Regions from separate parts of the Paenibacillus sp. YAE3 genome, predicted to be linked through region 2. Evidence: riboswitches for the same ligand, from Rfam matches in the RefSeq annotation. Region 2 holds a riboswitch; each other region holds the start of a gene.

Region 1 (5,574 bases), on a different contig from region 2:
CGGTTGTTCCAGTTTCAGTTCCCCTTACATTGACCGTCACTACGGACGTTGTCGTGCCTCCCCGGCCGTCGCTCACCGTCACCGTAAAGCTGTCGCTGCCGGTATAATCGCGCTCCGGTACATACGCCCACGTTCCGTCCGGATTCACCGTTACCGTACCATGCTTCGGATCGTTTCCTTTCGTATACGTCAGCTTGTCTCCATCCGCGTCCGTACCTTCTATTTTTCCGGTCGCCGGCGTGTTGATCGTCGTCTCCGTATTATAGGAAGGCACGCTTGGTACCTGATTTGGTTTTACCGGGTCCGTTCCCGTTCCCGGATTCGGTGTAGTGCCCGGGCTTGTTCCAGGATCTGTTCCCGGATATACAGGTGGAGTAACCGGTGGATCTACTGGATCCACTGGATCGACCGGCGGGTCAACGGGTGGCTCCACTGGTGGATCCGGATCTACTGGCGGGTCAACCGGAGGATCTACTGGAGGATTGACCGGCGGTTCCGGCTCAACGACAATTTTCTCTGTTGGTTCGCCTGGTTGAACGATGTTGTCGCCATCAACCAGCGCCGTATTTTGGATCGTCTGACCGCCTTGTCCCGGTTGAATGACAGCCTTAAACTCCAGCGTATGCCAGTTCATGCCCTTCACATTGCCAAATGAGCCGTACACTTCGCCCGTTACAGAATAACCGGCATCGTTATCGTTCTCATCGGTGACCGATACACCGTCCACCTTTAAGCTGTCCGGCACGTATTTCAAGCCTGCAGGCAATGTATCCGTAATCGTCAGATTCTCCAGATACGTATCGTTGACCACGCCTCTTACACGAATCGTATAGGTGATCGTGTCCCCGACTTCATAAGTGGCCTTGCTTACGCTATTTGTTGCATACTTCTCAGATTCAATCTGTGGATTCCGTGGGTACACTTCCACTTCTGCTCGCGGTCTGTCCGGCGTGCTGGTATTGTCGCCACCTACGGTCGCGATATTGATAATATCTTTACCCGCTTGTCCAGGCTGTACCACGGCCCCAAATTGAACCGTATGCCAATCCGTATCGGTCACATCTCCGAATTGTCCCGTCACTTTTCCATTGGCATAATGACCTTTGTCGTCTCCTTCGGCATCTGTTACAGATTCTCCGTCCACAATGAGGCTGCCCGCGACATATTGCAGTCCCGCAGGAACCGCATCGGAGATCGCGAGGTTTTTCACCAGACTGTCTGTGATCGTGTTTCGCGTCTCAATGGTATACAGCAGTGTATCCCCTACTTCGGGATGCTGCGCGTCCAGGTTCCCTGGTGCCTTTTCCTTAATAACTACGGATTTTTTCGATTCCAACGCTGGAGCATGATAAGTCACGCTGCTTACAACTTCATTGGATTGAATTTTTCCCTCTGATGAGGTTACTGTTGCAGTATTTAAGATTTTCGTATCAAATGCAGCATCATCTTTTACTCGTACTTGAAAACGAATGGTTGCCGCATTTTCTTGACCATTAAGTATCACGCCATCGTTCGCATTGTTCGCAGAAGATTTAATCTTTAACCCTGTGACTAACGGGCTTTGACCGTTAACATCACTAATGGCATTTCCATTAAATTTCGTGCTATTAGCAACATACTCGGTTCCTTCTGGAATGATGTCCGTCAATACGACGTTGTCAGCCGGCATGTTTCCTGCATTGCTAACGACGATCTTGTATTCGATCACGTCGCCTCTTTTAACAGAACTTATTTCTTTGCTTCCATTCACAAACTTCTCTGCCTTCAAATCTGTATAAAAATTGGGGAACACGGCAGAAGTAGCATCCGTAAGAAAATTGATATCCGGTATTTGCACAAGATGTCTAGCCATATTATCCTTCGGATTGGAGGCAAAGAGATCTCCTTGTGTGAACACGATAAGCAGCTCATTCGAAGGCAAGTAGCTTAAACCCGCACCGTATCCAGGAGTTGTGAGTGGAATATTTCCGACTCGCCCATAAACGGTTTCTTGACCTGTACCACGATCATATCGAACCCATTCTTCATTTGTCGCGTCAATATAATAGATGTTTCCTTGATCATCAAAGATGATATCGCGTAAGTTCACTCGGTTATTGGGACTCATACTGCCATCGGTTACAGTCCCCGTATTGGGGTCGATCAAAACAATTCGTGATAATTTTTGTGCCACGTCCCTAACAAATACAGCATAATTCCCCGTAATTGGATCAATGGCCCCTCCGCCTTGGGGTTTGAACGTCTTTAATTCATTTGGCATAGATAAAGGTTCTAAAGTTACATTTCCATCTTCTTTAATTTTATAAAAAAATGTATTATCTTCAGCCTTTATTCCATAGAGCTGCGTTCCATCCTTAGACATGGCTATAGAATCAATCGTCGATACAGTAGAAGGTAACTGTTTCTCAAACTTGACCCCCGCTGAAGGGTTATTGCCATCAATTTGTAAGAGCCATACACCCGGCTTTCCTTTGTAATCTGTAACACTTAAATAGGTATCAGTAGCGTTAAAATTAAACGCTGTTTCCTCAGCCTTTACATATGTTATAGAAGGCAAGATTCCGCTTGTAGTCATAAAGGCTACCATTACGCATGCTAATACGTACTGGAGCCCTTTCCTCGCTTTTTTCGGTATTCTCAAGTTTTTCTCTCCTTTTTTAATTTTTGACCCTAATCCCCGTCTTGGACATCGCTAGGCAGAAATTCGGATCGCTCAGACTGTTAAGGAGTTGTTTGAATTCATTTCTCGCACCTAAATCCAGTTAGTCACCTCCCACTCCAAGATGGACTTTCCAACCTGCCTCCTCTCTTCATAAAAAAAGAAAAAACTCCATCCAAAAGCAAATGCTAATAGACGGAGCGATCCGTCGTATTCGGCAGCTGGCTGGCATAGCATTTGCGCTTTACAGCAAATCCGTTAGCCCCTTTAGCATTGCGTCCCCATTTTTCAATGAGTTTGCCTTGATCGTACGATCGTGTATGTAATTTAAAATTTAATATATATCTAAAAATATAATAGAAAAGAATCATAAGTTAGGATCTTTAGACTCATTTTTCTAGTATTTCCCTCGCCATTTGTCGTTTTTAGGAAAATTATAGGATTAAAAGGTGCCCTCACTCGGGTCATGTTCTGTATCCGGTAGGCGTCCGTTTTTTGGCTTTCGGTTTTGACCGGTTCGGTTCAAGAGCCACTTTTTGGGTTTACAGATCAAGCGCTATTTTTTAAACTATCAGAAAGTATTTGTTTTCAGCGATGGCTTGAACCATGTTGCCAATAACGTCAAAAAACAAGGAGTGATCGAATGAGCAGCGCTCCGAATACGTTGCGCTTCGGATTATGTACCGACGTCCACAACGATATTGCCCATGACGGCCGCGAAAGGCTGGCCGCATTTATCGACCGGATGAACGAAGAACAAGTTGATTTTATCGTTCAGATGGGCGATTTTTGCCACCCGATTCCGGATAACGAAAACTTTTTGGCGATATGGCATCGATTCAAAGGGCCGAAATATCATGTGTTAGGCAACCACGACATGGACAGCTGCGACAAACGGACAGTCATGAATTTTATCGGAATGGAACGAAATTATTACGCATTCGATCACGGCGACTTTCATTTCGTCGTGCTGGATGCCAATTTTATTAAGCACGACGGTCAGTTCCTGAATTATGAACACGGCAATTATTTCAGATACCGCGGCGAGATCCCTTATGTCACCGACGAACAGCTCGAATGGCTGCGGGAAGATTTAATGAATACAGACAAACGTACGATCATTTTTAGCCATCAAAGCTTGGAAAATGAATGGGACGGCATTCTCAATCGCGATCAGTTGCATTCGATTCTGGTTTCCGCAAATGAGGAAGCCGGCTATTCCAAAGTGGTGGCCTGCTTGAACGGGCATAATCATCTTGATGCAGTCACGACCATCGACGGCATATCTTATATCGAGATCAACAGCATGTCCTACCAATGGCTCGGTTCCGGGTATGAGTGCATCCGATACTCCGAGGAAGTCGACAAGCAATATCCGACGTTGAAATATACGGTCCCTTACAAAGATCCGCTGTATGCGATCGTTACGCTGAAGCAAGGCGAGCTGTCGGTGGAAGGCGTACAGAGCGAATTCGTCGGGCCGAGCCCTCTTGAGCTTGGGCACTGCAATATGGAGTCGGGACACGAAATTACGCCGGTTATTTCATCCCGCAGGCTAACTTTTAAATGATCCTGTAGGACCCGAATTACATATTCATTGGGGAGGTAACCGTATGAAAAGATTAAGTTTTCAAGTGATCAGCGACATCCATATTACCGAGACGGATCTGCAATCCAGACACAGTAGGCAGTTCATTCGCGTGTTGGAGGACATTCGGGAAAATGACCCGGATAGCGCGGCGCTCATCATTGCCGGAGATATGACCGACCGGGGTATGGAGGAAGAATACGACGGCTTTTTGGCGGTTTTGGAAGCGGTACCACATCCCCGCCCGTATTTTGCGCTGGGCAATCACGATATTCGGTGGCATGAAAGCTATGAGGTCAAAAGAAAGCGCTTCGAGGAGAAGCTCGGCACGGGCATTACATACGACTTTTGGCTGAACGGCTATCATTTTATCGTTTTGGGAACGGATTATAAAGACGAGGCGACTTTAAAAGATCATTCCTATATATCCAAGACACAGCTGGATTGGCTGGAACAAAAGCTTGCAGAGCGTTCGGATCCCGCTAAACCGATCTTCGTGATTCTGCATCAGCCATTTCAGGAAACGGTTGCCGGGTCCGTCGAATGGCATGGCGTCGTTCCGGATGCACAGCTGAGAAGCTTGCTGGGCCGGTATCCGCAAGTCGTCTATTTTTCCGGGCATTCCCATGCGGCACTGGAAATGTCTCATGCGTTGCACCGCGATAAGTTCACGATGGTGAATACGGCGAGCGTGATGGCATCATGGAACAGTATAACCGAAGAACAAAGCAGCCAAGGGTTATACGTGGAAGTTTACGACGACAAGGTTTTGATCAAAGGAAGAGATTTTGCCAAGAAGGAATGGGTACAGGAAGCCCAATATAGCATTGAATTTCAGGCTCGAGAATCAACCGCATAGCCTATAACCCCATAAAATAACGGCCCGGCCGACGATGCTGCCGGGTCGAGTCGTTTGCACGGTTTCTATTGATTTTGACGCGCCTCTGGTTGTTAATAAATCTTCTTCGATGGTGAGGCCAAAGATTTGTAATAAGAAGTGTCGTTAACCATTTGCTTCAGGGTCATTTCGTTGAGCCTTTCTTAAAGACTACATATGATGTTAAAAAATCGTAGGCACCATACCCCCGTCCATACGGATCGGAGAACCTTTGAATGCGGATGCATAGGGGCTGCAGACGAATGCAACCAGCCTGCCTATTTCAAAAGGTTTGATAAATCGCTGTATTTCGGATTGGGGCAGGTTTGCAGCCATAAATTTTTTCTCTTTTTCCGAAAATGCCATATCTTCAGGAAACATACTGTCAATGATTTGATATACGTTTTCGGAAAGCGTTGGTCCCGGCATGATCGTATTGGATGTGACTTC
Region 2 (5,574 bases):
ACGCCGTCCGGCAAGCTGAGCGATACGCTTAACCTGGTCATGGCCTCGGGCAACCTGCCGGACCTGATGTATATGTCGAGCCGCCGCGATTCCAACAAATACGGCGATCAGGGGGCTTTGGAAAACATTTTGGACCATGTCGACCAGATGCCGAACCTGAAAAAATGGATGGAGCAATATCCGGAAGAAGCGAAAGCGGCGCTGTCCGCCGACGGCAAAATGTATATGTTCCCGAACCAGGGCTTCGGGGAAACGAACCGGATGATCTGGCTCTACCGCGAGGATGTTTTCAAAAAGCATAACCTTGCCGTTCCCAAAACGTACGAAGAGCTGCATCAAGCCCTCAAAAAACTGAAGGAGCTTTATCCGGAAAGCTATCCGCTTTCCATGCGCTTCGGCCAAATCCCGGATGAAATGATGGCGAATTTGACGACCAATTTCGGCAGCGGCACGGACGTCTATTACAACTTTGACGAGAAAAAATGGAAGTTCGGACCGACGGAGGACAACTACAAGGCGATGGTCGGCATGTGGCACACCTTCTACAAGGAAGGGCTGATTCCGCCGGATTTTCTCTCGATCCAGACGAAGCAGTGGCAGGACGTCATGTCCACCGGCCAGTCGTTTATTACGATCGACTATATCAGCCGCGTCGATTTTTTCAACAACGCCATGCGCAAGGACAATCCGGAATACAGCCTGCAGTTTATGGCGCCACCGTCCGGGCTGCCGGGCCAGAAACCGCAGAATCCTTATTTCCACTACCTTGAGGGCGGTTTGACGGTTGCGTCGACCTCCAAGCATAAAGACGACATCATGAAATACATGGACTTTTTCTACAGCGAAGAAGGGCGGACGTTAAGCAGCTGGGGCAAAGAAGGCGAAACGTATACAGAGGAAAACGGGCAGAAAAAATTCAAACCCGAGTTCACCGACGTGACGGAAATGCGGAAGCAGACCGGACTGCAGACGAGCGGCACGTACACCTGGATCGACTTTAACGCGCATCTGTCGCTGTTTTCGCCGGATTTGAAAAAGGCTTACGAGGAAGCCGTCAAATATGATCCGCCTGCGATGCAGCCGAAACCGGCGTTTACGGACGAGGAAAACGAGGTGCTTTCGGTCACGGGGCAGGCCGTGAAAAAATACAGGGAAGAAAACTTCTCTAAATTCGTCCTCGGCACAAGAAGCTTAAACGAATGGGACCAATACGTAAAAGAAATCAACGGGCTCGGCGTGCAAAAGCTGATCGACACGTACGATGCGGCGCTGAAAAGAGTAGAGGAGACGAAGCTGGAAAATAAGTAGGAGGGACGTGAATTTCGCGCCGATTCCATGAAACACCTGGCCGAAAGCCGGGTGTCTTTTTTTATGGGAGCACAAATGAACGCTTATCTGATATCGAAGGATGCAAAAAGCCAGGCGAATTTTTACATCGATTCTCTCGGCGGGGAAAGCAAATATCCTTTTGCCCTTCAGCCCTGGGGCGCTTATTATGGAGAGGTCATTGACCGGTTCGGCGTGACGTGGATGATTACGAAGAAATAGTTCCTGGAATTTGCCTCCATCTATGCAGGCTTCGGCTCGGAGGTTACCGTTCTTGAGAACGGCGGCGTATTGCAGACATTGAACATCGTTGGCGATCGATGGTCTTTGATGATCATACATGAGATTTTGGTCGGTAAAAAAAACGTCCGCTGGTTATGTCCGCATACGGTCTGTTCCCTCATGTCCGCGCATACCAAAAAACCCGGCCGATTCTTCTGATGAATCGGCCGGGTTTTCGTGCGTTGATGATGCTGCTTATTTAGGCTGCACCGTATCTTTGTCCGACGTCACGATCACGACCTCGGCGCTTGTGATACCCGGCAGCGATTTGGTCATGATCGGCGAATGGAACGCGACGATTTTCGTTCCGGCGCGAAGATCCGTGTCGCCGCCGATCAGCGGGATGATCGTCGTATCCTTCGAAATGTTCAGGATCACGTCGTTTGCCGTGGAATTATCGGAACCGACGTTCACGTACACTTGATCTTTGGATGTGCGGTCGGACGGCATGACGGTGCCTTCGATTTTGACGGCTTCCGCTTTTTTCACCACGATTTTGTCTGCATGGGTGTGAGCGGGATAAATCAGCGTCATGACGGCGCTGTAGGTCGCTTCCACATGGCCGCTCGTTTTGAGCGCATCCTTGGTCAGTTTGTTGCCGTCTTCATCGACGATTTGCGTTTTGTCGTCGATGGACAACACGACATAGTTGACGCCGCCTTTTTCCAGCGGTTGGCCGATGACCGTGATTTTGCCGTCTTTTTGGTCGGTAATGACGCCTGCGGTCCCTGCCGTCAACTCGTTAACCTCCCCGGGATTGACGTCTTCCATGTTCGTGTTCACGATCACGTAATTCGTTCCGGATTGCGGCGGAAGGCTCATTGCAACGGCCGGACCGTAAAATGCTCTCACGCTCATGCCTTCCTTGATGTCTCCGGCGGCGATGGCTTTGCGGTTTTGATCGATGATCGTTGCTTTATCCGCGAAATGCAGCCAAATTTCCTCGTCGTGTTTGTTGTAAAGGTCAGTGCCTTTTACCAAAATGCGGCCGTCTCTTACCTCGGTTACCTTACCGTCGATAGCCGAGAAGCTTTGGTCCTGAACGACCAGCGTCAGCGCGGTTCCGCGGGCCGGAAGGCTTTTTGTGATGTTCGGGCTGTAGAAAGCTTTGACGGTTTTGTGCCCGTCGATGATTTTTTGCAGAGGAACGGTTTTGCCTTTGGCGTCGATGAATTTCGTTTTTGGCGTAATGGCCAGGATGATTTCGTCCTGATCGGTCGGCGCGAGTCCGCGTCCGGTCACGGTAATGAATTTATCCGATTTGTCTTGCACGAAATCCGTGATTTGTCCCCAGGTTGCCGGAACGTTTTTGACGTCGGTTTGCTTGTTGGCGTTTCCCTTTTGCACCGCTTGGGCAGGGAGCTGCTGCGCGTTTGCCGCCACGGGCATGGCTGCCAGAGCCAAAATGGATGCGGTCGCGAGCACTTTGTACATTTTATTCATCTGTCATTCCTCCTATATACGTGAGCTTGTACGAACGTTTTGGTTATCAGTCGGCAGCTCATTTCCGAAATACTTTTGCCAAACCTTTCATTGGAAAATGATGCATGCCTTTCACCGTTCCAGACGGGACGTTAACACAAAATGTTGCATAAGCGGCTGTTTTCAAAAAAAACCGGCACCTGGCCTTTTTTAGTTCAAGATGGTTTGCGTGGTGAACTGCGGTTGGTTTTCTTCCTGTTAGAAGAAATAAAAATGTTTTTGTTTACGCAATTGTGCAATGTTGAATGACGAAAATTAAGGTTCTAAGAACCATATATTTCATTACATATTGTAACTTTTTGTAACTATTTATATAATTCTGATTAAAAATAGATTCAAAGAACTACGCAGAAAGCGCTAAACCAGGTGCTTGAACAAAGGCAAACCCGTACGAAAGTCGGGGACGCAAAGCCACGGGTCTTACTCCATGAAGCCTATTCATGGACTGACAGCCGGGTTGCTCATGGTGCTTGGTTTTTTGCTGTCTTAAGGAGGAAAAACATGAGGGGTAGCACTAAAAAATGGATGTCAGCTCTGCTTGCGGCAGGACTGCTGGGGGGAGTCATTCCGGAGGTACAGCGGGTCTCAGCGGAAACCGTATTCACCTATCAGGACGAAATGTCCCCGTTATCGATTAGCGGCGCAAACATCCGGATTTCGGGTGAACATGCGGTATGGCGCGGAAACAGCGCCAAGCTGAAAGGGCAAATTTTTTACGGGAATACGAAAACCGGACAAAGCCAAGCGATCACGACCCATGGAAAATTGACCGATTCTCCTTCCGTCGGGATCAACGGCAAAGGGGAAGCGGTCGTCGTTTGGATCGATAAGCGGAATGACAGCGGCACCGACGACAATTTGAACTGGGACGTATACAGCTACAATGTCAGCACGAAAACCGAAACCAAGCTGAACAAAAATACGGGACAAAACAGCGCGCCGCTGGCGGACGGCGATTTTGTGGTCTGGCAGACGTTTCCTTCCTATACGATGACCTTGTACAACTTGGCAACTGGAGAGTTAACCGATTTGGGGCGAGGCCGGGATCCTGTGATAAAGAACGGACGCGTTGTCTACAAAGGCGGCGAAGACGGAGATTTATACGAATATAACGTCGCCGCGGGCAAACATAACAAAATCGTCGACCTGCCATATACCGAATATGTGGAGCGTTTTGTATATAACGGCGAAGAAATTTTATGGAAACAAAAAGATTTGGACGGAAACGGGAAGTACGTCTACATAGATATGAGCAGCAACAGCCCGCAACCGGTCGATTTGACGAAGCCGGCCAAGGAAGGGCAACGCGAGTATAAAGAAATGAGTATCTCCCACGGAACGGCTGTCTGGCTGGAAGCTTCCGGCGATGCGGCGATCATGCGGGCAGCCGATCTGAAAAGCGGGCAAATCTTCAGTTTGGGCCTGACGAAACCTACCGCTTTTATCGGCTTTAACGGGGAGAAGCTGACATTCGTCAACAACGGAACGTTGGTTAGCCGAGATATTATCCGGACCGAAAAAACGGAAGCCACGCCGGCAAACGGCAGCGGAACCGGAAGCATACCGGCTGATGGCATCGTTATCGGGCCGAAAGGAGGCGTGGCGGCGAAGGGGCAAGCGTTCCAGCTTGAATTCGGCCAGGGAGCGTTCGCTTCCGATACCCGGATTACGCTTGAAAAAATCGGCAGCCTTCCGTCCGACCGTCTCGCGAGCGGCATGACCTGGACCGGCGTGGCGTGGAAGTGGACCGCGGACACGAAACCTTTGAAATCCGCTGCGCTAACCTTCCAGCTGGATGAGCCGCTGAAAAATGCCGATGCGGCAAACCGCGCAGGCATTTACCGCTTTGACGAAAGCGCGGGACGCTGGGTATACAGCGGGGGAACGGTCGACGCGTTGTGGAAAACGGTACGCGCGAAGGTTCAAGAGTCGGGCTTATACGGCATTTTCCTGTATGCGCCATCCTTTAAGGACATGAACGGCCATTGGGCGAAGGCGGAAGTGGAAGTGCTGGCCTCCCGGTGGATCGTGAACGGCATGGAAAACGGAGCGTTTGCGCCCGGGCAGCCGGTGACGCGCGCGCAATTCGCCAAGATGCTCGTTCAAGCCGCCGGGCTGGATGCGCAGCAGCCTGAGAATCGCCGCTCCTTCCGCGACGTCCCTGAGGGGCATTGGGCGGCCGACTCGGTCGAGCAGGCGGCGGCAGCGGGATGGATCAAAGGGTATGAAGGCGGCCTGTTCAAGCCGAATGCGCCAATCACCCGGGCGGAAATGATGGTCATGCTGGCGAATGCGGCAGGCCTTCGTAAAGACGAACAAAGCGATCTCCTCGCCGGATACAAGGACGCCGGATCGGTTCGGGATTGGGCCAAGCCATCCGTACAGGCCGCGATTCAAAGCGGGTTGATCAAGGGCGACGGGGATCGTCTGAATCCGGGAGCGACATCGACACGGGCCGAGGCCGCAATGGTCATTTACCGCTGG
Region 3 (5,574 bases), on a different contig from region 2:
ACGCGATGATTTAGTTCTTCTAACGAGGTTTTTATTTCTAATCGCAGGTTTTTAAACTCGGGATCCGCAGCAGAACTTAGAAAAATCTTGGTGACTTCAGCCATCTGGACCTCTCCTCCCCTTGTTTTGCATACGCAGCCATATCTTAACCCGTCAATGCCAAGAGGGTGTTCCACCTCATCACCCTCTTGGCATTTTGGGATGTCACAGTAAGACCAATTTCTGCGTTTGACTACCTCCACCAAGTATCAAGCGGTTTGACTGGCAGGTAATGCTTGTGTTCGTTCATCTCGAACCGGCGTTCAATCCGCTCGGCAATATCGTCCGGAATGGCATGACCCGTTAAGTAAGCATCCATCATGTTAAACGAGAGACCAAGTTCGTCCTCTTCCAACAGTCCCGGCTTTTCATCGAGCAAATCCGCCGTTGGCGGCTTGGTGTAGATTCGCTCGTCTGCGCCCAAAAGCTTGAGCAATTCACGACCTTGCTGCTTCGTCAATCCGGTCAGCGGAGTCAAATCCGCGCCTCCATCTCCATACTTGGTAAAATAACCGGTCAACGCTTCTGCTGCATGGCACGTGCCTACCACAAGCACATTGAAATGATGAGCCAAACGATAATGAACGGTCATCCGCTCCTGAGCTTTTTGATTTCCTTTGTTGAAGTCGGACATTTTCTGCCCTGTCGCTTGCTCAAACGACCGTACGGCAGCGTCCACCGCAGGCTTGATGTTCACGACCAATACATTATCAGGTTGGATAAAATCGAGAGACCGTTGGGCATCAATTTCATCCAGTTGGACGCCATAAGGGAGCCGCAAAGCAATGAACACGTAGTCGTCTCTGCCCGTTTCCCGGCGAAGTTCTTCAACAGCGATTTGACACAGGCGACCCGTCAAACTCGAATCCTGCCCCCCGGAAATGCCCAGCACGAATCCATTTTTATTTGTGTGAAGCAGGTAATCCTTCAAGAATTGGATGCGATTGCGCACTTCGCTCTTGGGGTCAATCGAAGGCTTCACCTGCAGCAAGTTGATAATTTTATCTTGTAGAGCCCGATTTTCGGTTGATTTCCCTTCCTTGATGCGGATAACTTCATCTTTTTGCTTGAGTGTACTCATGTTAAAATACCTCCGAAGAAATTTTTATTATACACACATCAAGTTCTATAATCCTCTAAATGTAAAACATGCAATGTTCCGTTATAGGCGACAAATAAAACCTGAATATCAAATCCCTCTTGTTTATCGAACGAAACGGAGTATACCTAAATGATCAAACAACACAAAAAACCCCCTATCTATGATCAAGTCAGTGAATAGACGGAGGTCCCCCGTCGTATTCGGTAGCTGGCTGGCATGATGGCATCATCCGATCCATTTTAGCCCCTATAGCTTTGCGTCCCTACTTTTCAGTAAGTTTGCCATTGTCGTACGAGGTATGAATTTGTCGCTTGAATTCAATTTACTAAAAATAACCAGAAAATAGGAATAGGTCTTTCGGATTGTTTTGGGGAATATTTGAAAATGCACGCTAATTTTATAAATTTGAAAAGAGAGGGATGCTCTGGAAGGGGCTCGGGCTCACCATGGATGGCTTTGCAATCTGACGACAAAATAAAACAATCTCTTCCAATAAATTGATCCGTTGGGCCTATATTCATGCTAAAATGAAGTAGTTATAGTTTAATTAAATCAAAATATTACAAAATGTGATATTGCGTATGTCAATTACATAGTTCGTTTCGTACGACAATAGCAAACCCACTGAAAAGTGGCGACGCAAAGCTATAGGGGCTAATGCGGATCAACTTCGGATCGCGATGCCAGCCAGTTGCCGAATACGACGGAAGCCTCCGTCTATTTATCTATCCCTTTAAAGCTGACGGAGGCTTTTTGCGTCCTTTAACATACTTTAAAGAGGAGGGAATTGCACAAAACTTAAATTAAACTTTCTGGGCTTTATCTGTAGCAGCACCTTTCTTTCTGCGGCGGAAAATTTCGAATTGACGCAAGCGTAGGATGGACTTTCAAAACGTAAAAGCTGTCTTAACTGAATAGTTATCGTACGATAATAGCAAACCCACTGAAAAGTGGCGACGCAAAGCTAAAGGGGCTAATGCGGATCAACTTCGGACCGCGATGCCAGCCAGTTGCCGAATACGACGGAGACCTCCGTCTATTTTGCTATGTATTTTTCATGCAAGGCGGGGGATTTTTTATTTCTTTACGAAATGAAGCGGCGGCGATAACGAGGAGAGATCGATCTTATTATTGATGGCAAAATAAATTCGAAAGAAGGGGACAAAATGATCGATAGCAGACGTTCGTGGAAGCATGTGTCGGATATGGAATCAAAAACATTCTTGGAGGCAAACCATCCATTTCCTCATGTCGATCATAGATCCGAAGCAGGCGACAGGCTGGTTGAACAGAGAGAGATCCTTTCTTTGCTGCAAGAGGAAATCCGGAATATAAGCGATTTGCTGTCTATCCCTTATTTATTTATCATTGCTGACCCTGACGGGAATGTTTTGGATTACCTCGGAACCGATTCGTTAAAATCCTTTTTTAAAAGGAATCATATCCAAAAGGGCAACTCCGTTGCCAACCAAGACGCAGGAATGAGCGCCATTTCATTATCCATCAAATTACAGTCCCTTTCCGTCGTTATTGGGACCGAACATAGCAATAATTTGTTTTGGGAGCTGGCATGCGTTTGTACCCCAATTCGAATAAAAAAGGTTGTTATAGGCTACCTTGGCCTCAGTTTTCACTCTTTTCACGAAGTGACATTTGCCTTGCCGCTGATTGAGCGCCTGGCGAAGAGTGTTCAAGAAAAATTGTCCCCTAAAAATCCAATGGTTTATCAGGAGCAGGTCTATGCCCTGTTTGATCAGTATGATTTAACGAATCGGGAAAAGGAAATCGCATTTGGGTGGCTGGAAAATAAAAACGTTCCCGAGATTGCGGACATTTGCGGGATTAGTCAAAATACGGTTCGGACGTTTATTAAGAAGATCTATGCTAAAACGAGAGTCCATCATAAAGGAGCGTTTCTTAAAAAGTTTATATAACCACGTTCGAAACGAAAAGTACCCAATTTTGGGTATTTTTTTTAATTGGTGCGTTTTTTATAATTACAATCAAAGTTAAGGTTATTTCATCATTCGACAAAAATCACGCTTCGTACGATAATAGCAAACCCAAAAACTACAATTAAAAGGCCCTTAGAGTGTCGAGAAAACCAAATGGACGTAGAAGAGAGAACCGGCCAAACAGCCGGTTCTTTTGATTTCAAGGGATTTTCTTTCCGCCTTTCGTATAGTAACGCGAGCAAGGCCTACTAAGCCTTTGTCAGGCCGAGCTTGCTATTGGAGAAGTAAGCTACACGGCAGGCAATAACAAAAAAATGCTCTATTTGCAAACCAAAAAACAAAAGGAAGTAGAGTCTGTGCCAGCCGAAACCGTTGTTCTGCTGGCGCTACGGCCGTCGGCGTCCAACCGCCGGTATCCTTACCCGAAAATGAAATCATGAGGTGAATATTGATGCTACAAATCAACGAACTGCAAATAAAAATTGAGGCGGTGCGTTCGGAGCTCAATGAATTAGCCCAGAAGATAGGTACGATGACCAAAGAAGTTCTGCTAAAGTCCGAGGAGTTGGATGAGCTTTTGAATGAGTATAACCAGACATTGAAGGGGGAAAAGAGGCGAAGCCGACTTTTTATCGACGAGTGAAGAAGGCAGAAATGAAAAAGTAAGATCTTTTAATCACGGCTACGTAAAAACATCTGAAAAACCGGCGTGAATTATAGAAGTGAATTTATTGGAAAGTTCATATAACTAGATAGGTCTTGCGGAACGGATCACGTTTTAACTCAAATACTAGGCCAATTCGGGATGTATGGTTTTTCGTGTAGATCTCGGATCCATATACCGATTTCTACGAAATTCTAAGCCCTTTTATACCCAAAATGCGGTATTTTTTTGATTTGTAGTATTTTTTATAATCTAAATATAGTACATGATGACCGTCTTAAGAAAGGGGGGATAAGGAGGCATCAAGAATATTTGGCAGTAAATATGTAAAGTACTTCTAAGTCTCGATTTTAGTTTATGCCCTATGCCGGAGTATCGCGCAGCCCAAATCCTTGAAAATTTTAAAATTGGAGTTATTTTTCGGACATCCTATATTCAGAAATTATTCAGAATGAAAAAGTATAATCTTACACGTTGTTCCGTTCGGTCTCCAGAGTCAGACAGCAGAAGGGCGACTATCTCCCCAAAAGTTCATAGAAGACTCGTACGATCAGAGCAAACCCGTTGAAAGGCGGGGACGCAAAGCTAAAGGGGCTAACGTATTTTGCTTAAAAGGCAGAATGCAATGCCAGCCAGTTGCCGAATACGACGGTGATTCCTCCGTCCTTTAGCGCATGCATGCTTTTAAAACGGAGGTTTTTTGCATTTCAAAAGAGGAGGATGAAAGAGTATGGTTGCTAGAAGCAGCAAGAATCACTGGAAGAAACGGTTTACCATGCTGCTTGCAGGCGTATTGGCAGTCGGCGGTTTTCCTGCGTCGTGGACCCCGCAGGCAGAGGCGGCTACCCAAGACCCTGTCGGGCCCGGCGGCGTAGGAAGCGGTTTGGTTTCCTGGGTCGACGTTGGTAACAGTAAAAGCGCAATAAAAGACAGCAATAATAAAATAACCAAATTACAAGATTTGGCTCCGTTAACTAGGGAGTGGGTGACAACTAGTAATGCTCAAGCTTCTTACCAATCTTCGGCGATTAATTTTAATCCGGGAATGTTGATCCAGAATTCGTGGTACAACACGGATGAATTTAGCCTAAATGATACAGCGAGAGAAGTTTTTTCTGTTCAGACAAGCAATTATACAGGCTCTCCTTGGGAGTTTGGCGGAAGTGCGGGTGAAGCATGGGACGCCAAGAATAATCCGGATGATAAAGACCAATATGGAGCCAACAATGGAACCCGGATCAAGAATGCAGCTTTTACTTCAGAACCGGTTGATATTACACCAATCGATAAAAATGTCTATGATCTTAAGGCAGGCCATTTGTTGAATGTTAAAGGTTCATCCGGGGAGTGGGCGCTTTCCCTTGATGGGAAACAATTATCCTATAAAAATTCCAACGTACCGAAGTGGTCCAGCAAGGCTGCTCAAAACAGCAAAAAGTATTACATTGGAGCAAGTCATTTTTCCGTATTGAACGGTGGTTCGGTATCGGAAGTAATTCTTTATAACAAAACTCTGACAAACGAAGAACGAACCAAAATCAACAGTTACCTGGCTTTAAAGTACGGTCTTACGTTGAAGAGCGCTGCTGGCGAACCCGTCGTTTACCTTGATAGCCAGGGCACGGAAATATGGAAGTCCGCGGATAACGGATATGGCCATCGTATAACCGGAATCGGACGCGATGTACAGGGCGTATTGGATCAAAAGCAATCCCGATCTCAGGACATCGGCGCGAATATCACGATGACGCTGGGCGGTTCCATTGCCGCATCCAATCAAGAGAATACCAGCACAATCGCGAATGATAGATCTT

The links. Region 2 has a riboswitch for cyclic di-GMP ahead of AC27KL_RS01995 (S-layer homology domain-containing protein). Riboswitches for the same ligand answer to the same signal wherever they lie in the genome.
Region 1: another riboswitch for cyclic di-GMP. It lies ahead of AC27KL_RS23860 (isopeptide-forming domain-containing fimbrial protein); the one in region 2 lies ahead of AC27KL_RS01995 (S-layer homology domain-containing protein).
Region 3: another riboswitch for cyclic di-GMP. It lies ahead of AC27KL_RS23840 (helix-turn-helix transcriptional regulator); the one in region 2 lies ahead of AC27KL_RS01995 (S-layer homology domain-containing protein).

What each region holds. Positions count from the first base shown of each region.
Region 1 covers NZ_BAAIYF010000015.1:63,955-69,528, forward strand. The annotation lists gene AC27KL_RS23860 (isopeptide-forming domain-containing fimbrial protein) at 1-2,641, opposite strand, end outside; cyclic di-GMP riboswitch class I at 2,873-2,971, opposite strand; gene AC27KL_RS23865 (metallophosphoesterase family protein) at 3,303-4,229, shown strand; gene AC27KL_RS23870 (metallophosphoesterase family protein) at 4,273-5,106, shown strand; gene AC27KL_RS23875 (SDR family NAD(P)-dependent oxidoreductase) at 5,308-5,574, opposite strand, start outside.
Region 2 covers NZ_BAAIYF010000001.1:433,344-438,917, reverse strand. The annotation lists gene AC27KL_RS02010 (extracellular solute-binding protein) at 1-1,308, shown strand, start outside; gene AC27KL_RS02005 (hypothetical protein) at 1,372-1,548, shown strand; gene AC27KL_RS02000 (peptidase) at 1,804-3,051, opposite strand; cyclic di-GMP riboswitch class I at 3,460-3,555, shown strand; gene AC27KL_RS01995 (S-layer homology domain-containing protein) at 3,592-5,574, shown strand, end outside.
Region 3 covers NZ_BAAIYF010000015.1:52,278-57,851, reverse strand. The annotation lists gene AC27KL_RS23850 (DUF4062 domain-containing protein) at 1-104, opposite strand, end outside; gene nadE (ammonia-dependent NAD(+) synthetase) at 233-1,120, opposite strand; cyclic di-GMP riboswitch class I at 1,341-1,434, opposite strand; cyclic di-GMP riboswitch class I at 1,746-1,840, shown strand; cyclic di-GMP riboswitch class I at 2,065-2,159, shown strand; gene AC27KL_RS23840 (helix-turn-helix transcriptional regulator) at 2,308-3,075, shown strand; gene AC27KL_RS23835 (Spo0E family sporulation regulatory protein-aspartic acid phosphatase) at 3,548-3,739, shown strand; cyclic di-GMP riboswitch class I at 4,305-4,404, shown strand; gene AC27KL_RS23830 (DUF8202 domain-containing protein) at 4,491-5,574, shown strand, end outside.